3 regions of the Serratia sp. TSA_198.1 genome follow, and region 2 is predicted to be linked to each of the others. Evidence: predicted binding sites of a transcription regulator. Region 2 holds the regulator's gene; each other region holds the start of a gene.

Region 1 (4,086 bases), on a different contig from region 2:
TCACCCGGTAGTCGGCCAAACTCGCTTCCACCAAACGCGCCTTCTGCTCCAACGCGAAAGAGTCCACCGGCTCCACCTCTTTCGGGGCTTCGGTCAGCAGATCCAGCGTCGGCAACGGCGTGGTCGGTTTTTGCAGCGGCATATCGTTGCGCATCAGGAACGGGTGAATCAGGCTGTCCATCGCCGGCTGCTGCGGTGCAGCCGGAGCCGGTTGCGCCACAGGTTGCTGATAAGCTGGCGGTTGCTGCTGTACCGGTTGCTGCTGTGGCGCCTGCTGGTAAGCAGGTTGAGCAGGCTGGTATGGCTGCGGCGCCGGAGTCTGAGACGAATAAGCCGGTGCAGCAGGCTCAAACTGGCCAAAGGGGACATCGTCTTCACGTTCGCTTTGCTGCTCGATACGTTCTTCAAGCTGCGGCGACAGAGTGAACAGGGGTTCACTCGGGCTATCGTCGACCAAATCATCCATCGGCGAGAAGCTGAACGCGTTGCGGGTATCTATCGGATTGGCAATCGGCGCCGATGGCACAGGTTCCTGCTGGCCATAGCGTGCCTGCTGTTGCTCGGCAAACGCCTGACGCAATGCCGCTTCCTGCAGAGCTTGCTCATCATCTTGATTATATTGCGGATATTCCTCACCGTAACGCTGGCTTTGCTGTTCGGCAAACGCCTGGCGCAGCGCCGCTTCCTGCAAGGCTTCTTCATCTTGCTGATGGCTTTCCGCAGCTTGCAGCGGTTGATCATCGCGGGGACGCTGTTCCTGCTCGGCTACACGCTGCGAAGGCAGCTTGATACCGTAAGACGCCAGCTCGCGCCGGGTAGGAATACGCACCGGATTCGGCCGCGGCAACTCAGGGCCAATGCCCTGTTTCACCTGCGAGTTACCGTCGCTGGTGGCCGTAAAGGCCGGCATAAAGGTATTGGCGACAACGGCCGCCGCTGCGGCTTCTGCCTGCGGTTTCATACTGCCAAATGGCGTAACCTCAGGCTCGCCGGCACTGAAGCCGGTAGAGCTGCCAACGTCAACGCTGTCGCGCTGAGCCGCAGAGAAATCAAACGGGGAGCGATCGTGTGGCTGAGATACGGCCGGTGCGTCCCAATTGCCCAAACGCGGTTCATCATCGTCCCGGTAAGGATCGGCCGGGCGCGTCATTTTCGGCGCTGGCGTCTCTTCAGGGATTTCGAACGAATACAGCGGTGGCGCGGCGTTCTCCACTGCAGCACTCATCGGATGCTGGTTCACCGAGGCCGGAGCCGTTGGCGCTGCCGTTACCGCAGGCGCCGTCACCGGGGCCGCTATCGGCGCGGGATCAGGCGTTACCGGCGTGCTGACAGCCGCCGGCGCGACAGGTGCCACATCGGCATCGTCGTTAGCCCGCAAGCCGTTGAGCAGCGGATCTTCAGCCTCTTCTGCCGCGGCGTTGGCGACATCCGTTACCGAAGGTGCAGAGAACAGTACGTCATCTTCTGCTTCTGCCGCATTGGCCGCAGCCGCAGAGGCGGCTACAGCAACGGCTGCTCCTTTACCTGCCTGCTCCGGCTCGTCGTCGACATAGCGATCGTCATCGTCGTGATAACGCTCTTCACGGCGTGAACGGTTGGTCATGAAAGTGGCCGTACCCAGCACCACACCGCCGATTCTCTCGGCGATCACCAACCAGGACCAGCCGGTAAACAGCGTGAGCCCTGCGGCCCATACGCACAATAATGCCAGCGTTGCGCCAATGCCGTTGAACCACGGCAGCATGGCGTTGCTCAGCAAGCTGCCGATAACGCCGCCGGAAGCGAAGTAATAGAGATCGTCGACATTCAGTGCCGCCAGGCCACACGAGGTGAGCACCAGCGCCAGCGTGCCGATAAGGCGCAGTGAGAGCGCAAAATAGTCGATGTAATCGCCGCTGTCGCGCTGACGATAAGCCGCCCAGCACAAAACCAGCATGATCGGCGGTATTGCGTAAGCAAGTACCCCGAAGGTGAAGAACAGCGTGTCGGCCATCCAGGCTCCGACGCCACCGCCCAGGTTATGAATCGGCTCATGCCACGCGGTCTGCGACCAACTTGGGTCAGACGGATTGAAACTGACCAAGGCAGCCATGAGGTAAACGGCAAAAATGGCTACCACAATCAACACAGCTTCAAGCAAACGGCGGCCACTGCTGAGTTTTTTCAGGGTAACTTCTTTATCTTCTGTATATTCCTGGCTCAAGAAAGGCTCTCCAGGTTCCTGTTAGCTGACATAGCAACAGCGCCGAGAAGCTTCCCCGGCGCCGAAACTGTATGAATAAACAGGAGTGTAACCAATTTAATCAGGTTTTGCACCTGCACCTTACCGTGTTTTGATAACCAGACGGTTACTCTGTTTGACTTCTTCCATGACCACGTACGTACGGGTATCGTTAACCCCCGGCAGACGCAGCAAGGTTTCACCGAGCAACTTACGGTAAGCCGACATATCCGGCACGCGGGTTTTCAACAGATAGTCGAAATCACCGGACACCAGATGACACTCCTGAATTTCTTCAAGCTTTTGAACTGCTGAGTTAAATTGCTCAAACACATCCGGCGCGCCGCGGTTCAGCGTGATTTCCACGAAAACCAGCAGAGATGCATCCAGATAATGCGGGTTGAGCAAAGCGGTATAGCCATGAATAAAACCCTGGCGCTCGAGGCGGCGCACGCGTTCTAAACATGGGGTTGGGGATAACCCCACGCGCTTCGAAAGCTCAACGTTCGAGATACGCCCATCCTTCTGCAGCTCATTCAGGATATTGCGGTCGATACGGTCGAGATCTTTACCCGGGCGTTTCTTATTGTCTGCCATTATTATTGTCTCTCTTATTTTCTTCCCTGCACTTGCCACACCCTAGCCAACGTCAATGTGTAAGGGCTTGTTCCAAGCGAAGACCCGATGCCTGTCATATACTTCACTACCATCATTCATCGTTGTGCAACCTGTCTGTCAACCCTGCACAACGGATTCAAATGACGTTCATCTCAAGAAGGAAATTGCCATTCGCTGACGCGATGTTCCCCTCACCTGCCGCTCTCCGCTTCGACAATGGCGCAAAATCCTGCACCGCCGCCGCAAATACGTACGATTTACTGTAGGTAGGGGGATAATTTCTTCTTCCTATGATGTTTTCGCAAATGCGCAGCGGATTGTCAAAGTAAAAGAAGCAAAATCAGAAGAACCTGTCGTCATGAAAAGTCAGCACCCCATTTTTAGTTATGAATCGCTGGCTTAAGCCCCGCAGAGCAAAACGGCTTAAACCCGGTAAACGTGGTGTCTCAGGCAGAACGAACGCATAACGTGGGCAAGTGGCTTCCATAAGTTAAATTGCTGCGTTTTACGCTCGTTTTGGTGGCAAAACAATAATTAATAGGTCACGGCTATCAAACAAATCGTTAACAACATCTGCTGACGCTTTTTTTAATGCTGCATTTTCCCTACAATCGGTTTCATTGTCCGCATTGTGGGAAAAGAGGGTATTCATGGGCACGGCTAAACATAGCAAATTACTGATCCTGGGTTCCGGCCCGGCCGGCTACACCGCCGCGGTTTACGCAGCGCGCGCAAACCTGAGCCCGGTACTGATTACCGGTATGGAACAAGGTGGCCAGTTGACTACCACCACCGAAGTGGAAAACTGGCCTGGCGATGCCGAAGGCTTGACCGGCCCGGCGCTGATGGAGCGCATGCGCGAGCACGCAGAAAAATTCCAGACCGAGATCGTGTTCGATCACATCAACAGCGTCGATCTGCAGAACCGTCCGTTCCGCCTGTTCGGCGACAGTGGCGAATACACTTGCGATGCTTTGATCATCGCCACCGGCGCATCAGCCCGTTATCTGGGCATGCCTTCCGAAGACGCCTTCAAGGGCAAAGGCGTTTCCGCCTGCGCGACCTGTGACGGTTTCTTCTACCGCAATCAGAAAGTCGCGGTAGTCGGCGGTGGCAATACCGCCGTGGAAGAAGCGTTGTATTTGTCCAACATCGCCGCTGAAGTTCATCTGATCCACCGCCGCGACAGCTTCCGCTCAGAGAAGATCCTGATCGACCGGCTGATGGATAAAGTGAAAAACGGCAAT
Region 2 (4,086 bases):
TTGTCGTTGTGCAGGAACAGTTCGGCCTTCAGCATCGGGTAAATCAGGCCGATCTGCCGCAGCAGTTCAGCGCGGGACACCCGGCGGTGATGCATCACTATGGTGGCGATCAACGAAGGCAGCACCAACAGATGGTGGATATTGTTGCGGTAATAGGTCATCAGCACCGCCTGCTCGCGCGGCAGGATGATGATATCGCCGATGTTATCCTTCTCCACCTCGAACTTGTTCATGTTCAGCGCGTGATCCAGCAGCTCGTCCGGCGTTTGGGTCGGCACTGTGACGTCGCCGGCGTAAGGCACGTTGCGCATCAGTTGCAGATAACACTCCAACTGCTCAAGCAGCTGCTCGCGGGTCAGCGAGCGCTGGCGTGAGGCCAGCAGCGCCGTGGAACACAGGTTCATGGCATTGGCGGCGGCGGCGTTGTTGATGCGGACCATGATCTTGGCCGCCAGGTCGTTGACCGTTGGCGTCAGCCAGCTTGGACGTTGGGCTTCGATCGGGTCAATCGATTCGCGCCACTGCGGCACGTTCTGGTTCAGGTAGGTGGTCAACGGCAGCGGATCACCGAAGTTGACGTAACCCTGGCCGAGATTACGCAGCTTGCGCAGGCCGCGCAGCATCTGCAACAGGCTCTCTTTTTCCTTGGTTGCACCGCGCAGCTCTTTGGCGTAAGTACCTACTTCCATCACGTGTTCGTAACCGATGTAGATCGGGACCAGCGTGATAGGACGAGTGCCACCGCGCAACATTGCCTGGATGGTCATCGACAGGGTGCCGGTCTTCGGTTCCAGCAGGCGCCCTGTGCGGGAACGGCCGCCTTCAACGAAGTATTCCACCGAGTAGCCACGGGTAAACAGCTCGCCGAGGTATTCGCGGAATACCGTTGAATACAGCTTGTTGCCTTTGAAGGTGCGGCGGATAAAGAACGCGCCCAGGCGACGGAAGATCGGCCCGGCCGGCCAGAAGTTGAGGTTGATGCCGGCGGCGATGTGCGGCGGCACCAGGCCCTGGTGATACAGCACGTAGGACAGCAGCAGGTAGTCCATATGGCTGCGGTGACACGGCACATAAACGATCTCGTGGCCGTCCTGCGCCAACTGGCGCACGCGCTCGGCATTAGTGACGTTGATGCCCTGATACAGCCGGTTCCAGGTCCAGCTCAGCACGCGATCGGAAAGGCGCACCGTCTCGTACGAGAAGTCGGCGGCGATCTCTTCCATCAGCGCAATGGCGTTCTGCTGGGCCTTTTCATGGGAAATTTTCTTGCTGCGCGCTTCGTCCTCGACCGCTTTTTCGATCGCTTTGGACGCCAGCAGCTTATTGAACAGATCCTGACGAGCCGGCAGGCTTGGGCCGACGGCGGCCAGACGTTGACGCGAGAAATGCATGCGCGCCACGCGCGCCAGTTTTTGTGCGATAGTTTTGTCCGTGCCGTGTTCGGTCGCCATTCGGCGCAGCGAAACGGTGTTGGAGAAACGCACGAAGCTGTCGCGGCCCAGCCACAGGACGGCGAAGAATTTCTGGACGCCGTTCAGCAAGCGCAGATGCGGCGTGCCGTGGCCTTCGCGGCCTGGGGAACGGCCAAACATCACCGACACCGGCAGCATCTGAATATCGAGATCCGGGTTGCTGCGGTGCAGATCCAGATAGTCGTGAAACAGTTTTACCGACTCTTCTTTCGGTGTGTAGTAGCGGAACACGCGCGGGCCGTCGTGAATAAACACGTGGCTTGGCAGTACGGTGCCGTCTATCTCCAGCGGATTGAGGGGGTCGGGCAAATCCTGCGCCAGGCACTGGGTGCGCAGCGTCAGTAAATCCGCCTTGGAATTATAAGGTAAAACATACAAAATCGGCCGTGAGGGATCCAACCCTAACTCCGTGACCGGATCTGAAGGGATAACCTTACTTCTTACCAACAATTTGAGTGGTAAATTCAATAATTTATAATAAATTTTACGCCAACCTGACATAACAACGTGAAGCCTCTTGTTAGCAATGCGCCGCAAGCATACCAGAAACCGGGTAGCAGATCTGTGGTGTTGGAAAACCGTGAGCCGGGAGAGTTTCCTGACCCAAGCTCTATAATTATGACTTACCTCTGTGAAAGGCACTAAAAAACATGGCAAACCAAGCAACCGGCCTGACCCGTATTATTAAAGCCGCCGGCTACTCATATAAAGGCTTTTCTGCTGCCTGGCAGCACGAAGCCGCATTCCGCCAGGAGCTGGTGGCGACCGTGCTGGCTATCATACTGGCGATCTGGCTGGATGTGGGTGTGATAGCGCGCATTTTACTGATCGGATCGGTGCTGTTGGTCATGATCGTCGAGATGCTGAACAGCGCGATTGAAGCCATTGTCGATAGGGTGGGCACGGAACACCACGAGCTTTCCGGGCGGGCGAAAGATATGGGGTCGGCGGCGGTAACGCTGACGATCATACTGGCGCTGTTTGTCTGGGGTTCGGTATTGTGGCAGCACTTTGCCTGAGTGGAACGCTCCGTTGCGGCGGGGCGCTAATCCCTGATTTTTATTCATTCTTCGGTTCCCAAGCCGCGCTTACCTGTATATACTCACAGCAAGACTGTATAAACAAACAGGGGGCGGAATGAAAGCATTAACTACCAGACAACAAGAAGTCTATGATCTGATTCGCGATCATATTTCGTCAACTGGCATGCCGCCAACGCGCGCCGAGATCGCCATGCGTCTGGGGTTCCGTTCGCCAAATGCTGCAGAAGAACATCTGAAAGCGCTGGCGCGCAAGGGCGTGATCGAGATCGTCTCCGGCGCTTCACGCGGCATTCGCCTGCTGATGGAAGATGAAGAAGGTTTACCGCTGATTGGCCGCGTGGCCGCCGGTGAACCGTTGCTGGCGCAGCAGCATATCGAAGGGCACTATAAGGTGGATCCTTCTCTGTTCAAACCGAGCGCGGATTTCCTGCTGCGGGTCAACGGCATGTCGATGCGTGATATCGGCATTCTCGACGGCGATCTGCTGGCGGTGCATAAAACCCAGGACGTGCGGAACGGCCAGGTAGTGGTAGCGCGTATTGAAGATGAAGTTACGGTCAAGCGCCTGAAAAAACACGGCAATGTGGTTGAACTGCTGCCGGAAAACAGCGAGTTCCAGCCTATCGTGGTCGACCTGCGTCAGCAAAATTTCACCATTGAAGGTCTGGCGGTCGGCGTGATCCGCAACGGCGACTGGATTTAATCGCTACGCCTGAACGTTGTCCTCTGATTTAAATCGCCCCAGCTCTGGGGCGATGTCATTTCTGATTCATTCAAACCTTACCGCCACGGGAACATTTCACTATGCGCCTGCTTTCTGCCTTCACCAGCGATACTGATAAAGCCCTATGGCGCCTTGCGTTACCCATGATCTTTTCCAATATTACCGTTCCGCTGCTCGGGCTGGTGGATACTGCGGTGATTGGCCACCTGGATAGCCCCACCTATCTGGGCGGCGTTGCTATTGGTGCCATGGCTACCAGCTTCCTGTTTATGTTGCTGCTGTTCCTTCGCATGAGCACTACCGGTCTGGCGGCACAGGCGCTCGGTGCACAGGATCCTCAGGGGTTGGCGCGCGCTTTTATGCAGCCGTTGTGGCTGGCGGTGTTGGCCGGTGTGGCGATTGTGCTGCTGCGCCACCCGTTGATCGATATGGCGTTGCAGATCGTGGGCGGCGATGGCGCGGTGCTGGAGCAAGCGCGGTTATTCCTCGAAATCCGCTGGCTAAGTGCGCCGGCGGCGTTAGCCAACATGGTGATCCTGGGCTGGCTGCTTGGCGTGCAATACGTGCGTGCACCGGTGATCTTGCTGATTATCGGTAACCTGCTGAATATCGTACTGGATATCTGGTTGGTGATGGGGCTGGGTTGGAACGTGCAAGGGGCGGCGACGGCGACCGTCATCTCTGAATATGCCACCCTGCTGCTGGGGCTATGGCTTGCCTGGCGGGTGATGCGCATACGAGGCATTTCCGCGCCGATGCTGCGCCAGGCCTGGCGCGGTAATCTGCGGCGCCTGCTGGCGCTGAATCGCGACATCATGTTGCGTTCACTGCTGCTGCAAGCGTGTTT
Region 3 (4,086 bases), on a different contig from region 2:
CGGTAAAGACGAAGAGTAACCGACCAGTCTGGTAAGAAAATAGGCCGTTATTGCAACACTCACTGGCTAATAGATGAAAAAAAACCCCGCATTGCGGGGTTTTTTACTAAGAAGTGGTAACTTAGCCCTGTGGCTGAGTCACAACGTCTTTGATGCCTTTAACTTCGATCTCTACGCGACGATCTGGTGCCAGGCAAGCGATCTGCGCTTTAGTAGCACGGCCAGCTTTGTAGCCACAGGTGTTGCCAGTGACGGAATCAGCTTCGCCCATACCACGTGCGGAGATTTTGTCTGAAGGGATACCTTTAGAGACCAGGTAATCAACAACGCTTTGTGCGCGTTTTTCAGACAGTTTCTGGTTGTACTGGTCAGAACCCACTGCGTCGGTGTAACCCAGAACTACAACAGAACCGTCTTTAGGATCCATGGAGCTCAGCTGAGTGTACAGCTGGTCCAGAGCCTGTTGGCCTTCTGGTTTCAGAGTTGCTTTGTTGAAGTTGAACAGCACGTCAGACTTCAGAGTGAAACGCTTGGTTTCAACAACTGGAGCCGGAGCTGGTGCTGGTGCTGGAGCAACAACATCATCCTGACCGAAACGGTAAGAAACACCCAGGCTCAGCATGGTGTTGTCTGGACGTGCGCCGACAGTACCTGCATCACCGATGTTGCTAACGAACTGGTAGTCCAGGCGAGTAGCCCAGTTTTTGGTCAGTGCGTATTCAACACCCACTGCAGCCAGCGGAGAAACGCCGGTGTCGTGGTCGCTCAGACGAGTGCCATTGCCGTAGTTAGCTTTGGAGTCTGCACGCCATACCATACCACCCAGACGAGTGTAGATATCCAGATCGTCAGCAATTGGGTAGCTCAGTTTAGCTGCCAGTTGAACGCCCTGTGCTTTGAAAGCACCGTTGTTCACGCTGCCTTTGTAAGGCATACGGCCAAGCCAGTCATAGCCCAGCTCGAAGCCCAGGTATTGGTTCGCCTGGTAACCCAGGAACGCGCCAGCACCCAGTTGATCTTTATGGGTCGGACCATTGCCGATACCATTCTGGTAACCGTTGCCGTAGAAACCAGTGTCATGGTACTGGGACCAGCCCAGTTTAGCACCGGTGTACCAGGTATTATCTTTTGGGGCGGCTTGCGCTACGGTAGCGAAACCAGCCAGTGCCACTGCTAATGCGATAGCTGTCTTTTTCATTTTGCGCCTCGTTATCATCCAAATAGGCAATGAGCTTTAAAGCTGTTTTAAGCCCTTGGTTAAATTCCTTCGCCAAGGTTTGAGCCCTCGTTTGTTACTCGGCCAGTTTTTCTGGCGTTATAGAGCAACCTTGGCGATGTAAAGTCTACAACGTGGCGCGAAAGTTACAAGTGTGATGTGATAAAGCTCTAAAAAAAAACGCAGAATCGTACATATTTACTAACACTAACCGGTAAAAAATGGGACAGTTTAGCCTGCATTTTTTTGTGCGGAACCGCAGTGGCACTCGCTTTGCACCTGATCCATCAAAGGTTCCCACCCAAAGAGATAAAAATGATGGGAAAAATCCTAAATTTACTTAATGATACAAAGAAGACTGAATTTTTAGCATGGAACACTGTCCGTGAGTCGGGTTTGTGTCACGTTGTGGACGCATAATGAACCCATAAGCGTGACCCAATTCTGCTGCATGCCGTAATTTTAGACGATCTTCTTCCGTAAGATCGGGCAACCACCCGAGAACCACACTGTAGTTACCTGTCAGAAGTGCCTTTTCCATCGCTTCAACGGTGGCAAGCGGAGTGATTTGGCTCAGTTGCACGACCTTATTGATAGGCAAACCAGACTGCTGTAACCACAATCTACTGAGTTTTTGTTGTGGGGTTAGCCATAACAGCCAGCGTGACTGTCTGCCTAACTGTTGCAGCAGGGGGAGCAATAGTTGCGCCACCGCGGGTTGATGCTCGTTGTAAACAAGTTCACTGATAAGGCCATTTTCTTTACCGGCATCCGAGTTTTCCGCAGCATTGTTCACCGCAAAAGAGGTCTGGCTGAAATGGGGTTTGTAGAGTGATTGAGTACGCATAAAGTATCCCGCCCGTAGTGTCACTGTATATTTATACAGTACATCTGGACATGAATAAGATCAACTCAAATTTTCGTAGTGCCTCGCATAATTGCGATTATTTTTTAGACGTCCTGTTTTTATGATTGGCAGGGCTGCGGATAGTGCGTATTTTTCTAATTACTTGTTCACGTTACTTTTATTTCATTGATGTGAGAAATAATACAATTAGAACCTACACAAGGAGAAGCTTCATGAAAGGGACATCTACAGGAAGGGTCAAACAGGCCAAAGCGTGTTTCTACGCATTAGGGAGCATTACTACGCGCTCACAGTTTGGCGGTTATGGGCTGCTGGCTGATGGCGTTATGTTTGGGGTGATAGCGGAGGACGAGCTGTATCTTCGAGCGACGGATAGCCTGGAGCCTGCCTTCCGCGCCCGTGGAATGGTCAATATGGTTTACTCCAAACGGGGCGTACCAATAACCCTGCGTTATTACTGGGTCGATGAGTCTCTGTGGCAGGCGCAGGATGAGCTTGTTGGATTGGCGCGGCAGGCCATCCGGGAGGCCCGCCTGGAACTTCAGGTCAAAATGGACACGCATGGCCGGCTTAGGACGTTACCGAACATCGATATCAACATGGAGCGTTTACTGTGGCGGGCAGGTATTCGCAATGTCTATGACTTGCGCTTGAATGGCGCCAAACGGAGCTATCTACGGTTGTTGCAGCAGCAACGCAATTTAGGATTGCGAGTGCTGCTTTCCTTAGGCGGGGCGATTGCCGGTTATCACCATGCCGCCTTGCCACTGGCCCTGCGCAGTGAGCTAACCGAGTGGTTCGAACATACCATGGTCCTGCTTAGTCATGGGCACACGCCTGGAATCAAGGGCTTGATGAAAGATCTCGCGTGATCATGCCGATTTAGCTATCTGCTCTTTTAACGTCATGAGCTCCGGCAGCAGATCAATGACCAGCCCTATCTGCTGTAATACCAGTTGCTCTTTGCTTTCTGGTTCTGGAGCCGCGAGTTGGATGCGCTCGGCAAGGCTTTCTAACGCTTGAGCGATGCGTCGGCCGTCTTGTTCTTCCTGATGCAAGGCGCCATCGACATAGCATACGGCATCATTCAGCAACTCCAGCGTTGCGGGATTGCTCATGTGTTCGCGGTGTGCGCCCAATGCGGAGATATAACTCAACAAGGTGTGGTTCAGGCACAGCAGGCGAAAAGCGGCATCCTGAACCACCTTATCGGCCTTTGGATCGGCCGACATATTTGAAATCACCGAGGCTAACTCTGCGTCGCTGTTGTGCGCATCCCTGCGGGCGATACGGTACGGCAAACCGTTATCCTTACCCTGATGGTATTGCACCAAAATCGCATCCAGATACCGGCAGTTGGCATTCAACGTTTTGCTCACCACGGCCGCCAATTGGCGAAAATGCCAATCTGGCCAGATAAAACTCACGGCTGCCCAGGCGATGGCGCATCCCAAAAGGGTGTCGTAAACGCGTGGCGCAGCCACTTCAAAGCCCTCACCCAGCAGGTTAAAGCACAGCAGTACGAGCAGGGTGATAAACATGGTTGCGTGCGCGTACTGCACGGTACGAAAAGCAAAAAACAGGACGCCGGCAATGACGATTAACACCATCTGGCCTTCCTGCGAGGGGACAAAATAGAGGATCGGCAGGCCGATAAGAATACCGGCAAGCGTACCTATGATACGCAGCGCCAGCCTGCGGCGCGTGGCATTGTAATTGGGCTGGCAAACAAACAGGCTGGTCAGCAGGATCCAGTAACCGTGCTGCATGCCGGTGAACTGAATAAAAGCATAGCCGATGCACAGCACCACCGACATGCGAATAGCGTGGCGGAATAAGGCTGACTGCGGCGTCAGATGGCGGCTAATGCGCAGGCGGATGTCGCTCCAGCCGGTGAGCCGGTCATCTGACAGACTGTTCTCTTCCGCCTGGCCATCGGCCAGCGCCTGCTCGGATTCGATATTCGCCAACTGCGCATCAATCGCGCGCAAATTTTTTAACA

What was found. Region 2 encodes LexA, which represses DNA repair genes until DNA is damaged. Its sites were predicted from a motif close to TNCTGTATGTACATACAGNA; they were not measured.
Region 1: ACUTSW_RS07470 (DNA translocase FtsK 4TM domain-containing protein) is a predicted target of LexA. The motif match lies at 2,269-2,288, and genes of this name have one in related genera.
Region 3: sulA (SOS-induced cell division inhibitor SulA) is a predicted target of LexA. The motif match lies at 2,085-2,104, and genes of this name have one in related genera.

What each region holds. Positions count from the first base shown of each region.
Region 1 covers NZ_JBQZFP010000001.1:1,555,294-1,559,379, forward strand. Annotated here, with positions in the region: gene ACUTSW_RS07470 (DNA translocase FtsK 4TM domain-containing protein) at 1-2,203, opposite strand, end outside; gene lrp (leucine-responsive transcriptional regulator Lrp) at 2,324-2,818, opposite strand; gene trxB (thioredoxin-disulfide reductase) at 3,490-4,086, shown strand, end outside.
Region 2 covers NZ_JBQZFP010000009.1:53,740-57,825, forward strand. Annotated here, with positions in the region: gene plsB (glycerol-3-phosphate 1-O-acyltransferase PlsB) at 1-1,973, opposite strand, end outside; gene ACUTSW_RS23525 (diacylglycerol kinase) at 2,123-2,491, shown strand; gene lexA (transcriptional repressor LexA) at 2,610-3,218, shown strand; gene dinF (MATE family efflux transporter DinF) at 3,320-4,086, shown strand, end outside.
Region 3 covers NZ_JBQZFP010000001.1:1,474,561-1,478,646, reverse strand. Annotated here, with positions in the region: gene matP (macrodomain Ter protein MatP) at 1-19, shown strand, start outside; gene ompA (porin OmpA) at 122-1,198, opposite strand; gene sulA (SOS-induced cell division inhibitor SulA) at 1,557-2,063, opposite strand; gene ACUTSW_RS07150 (TfoX/Sxy family DNA transformation protein) at 2,297-2,956, shown strand; gene yccS (YccS family putative transporter) at 2,957-4,086, opposite strand, start outside.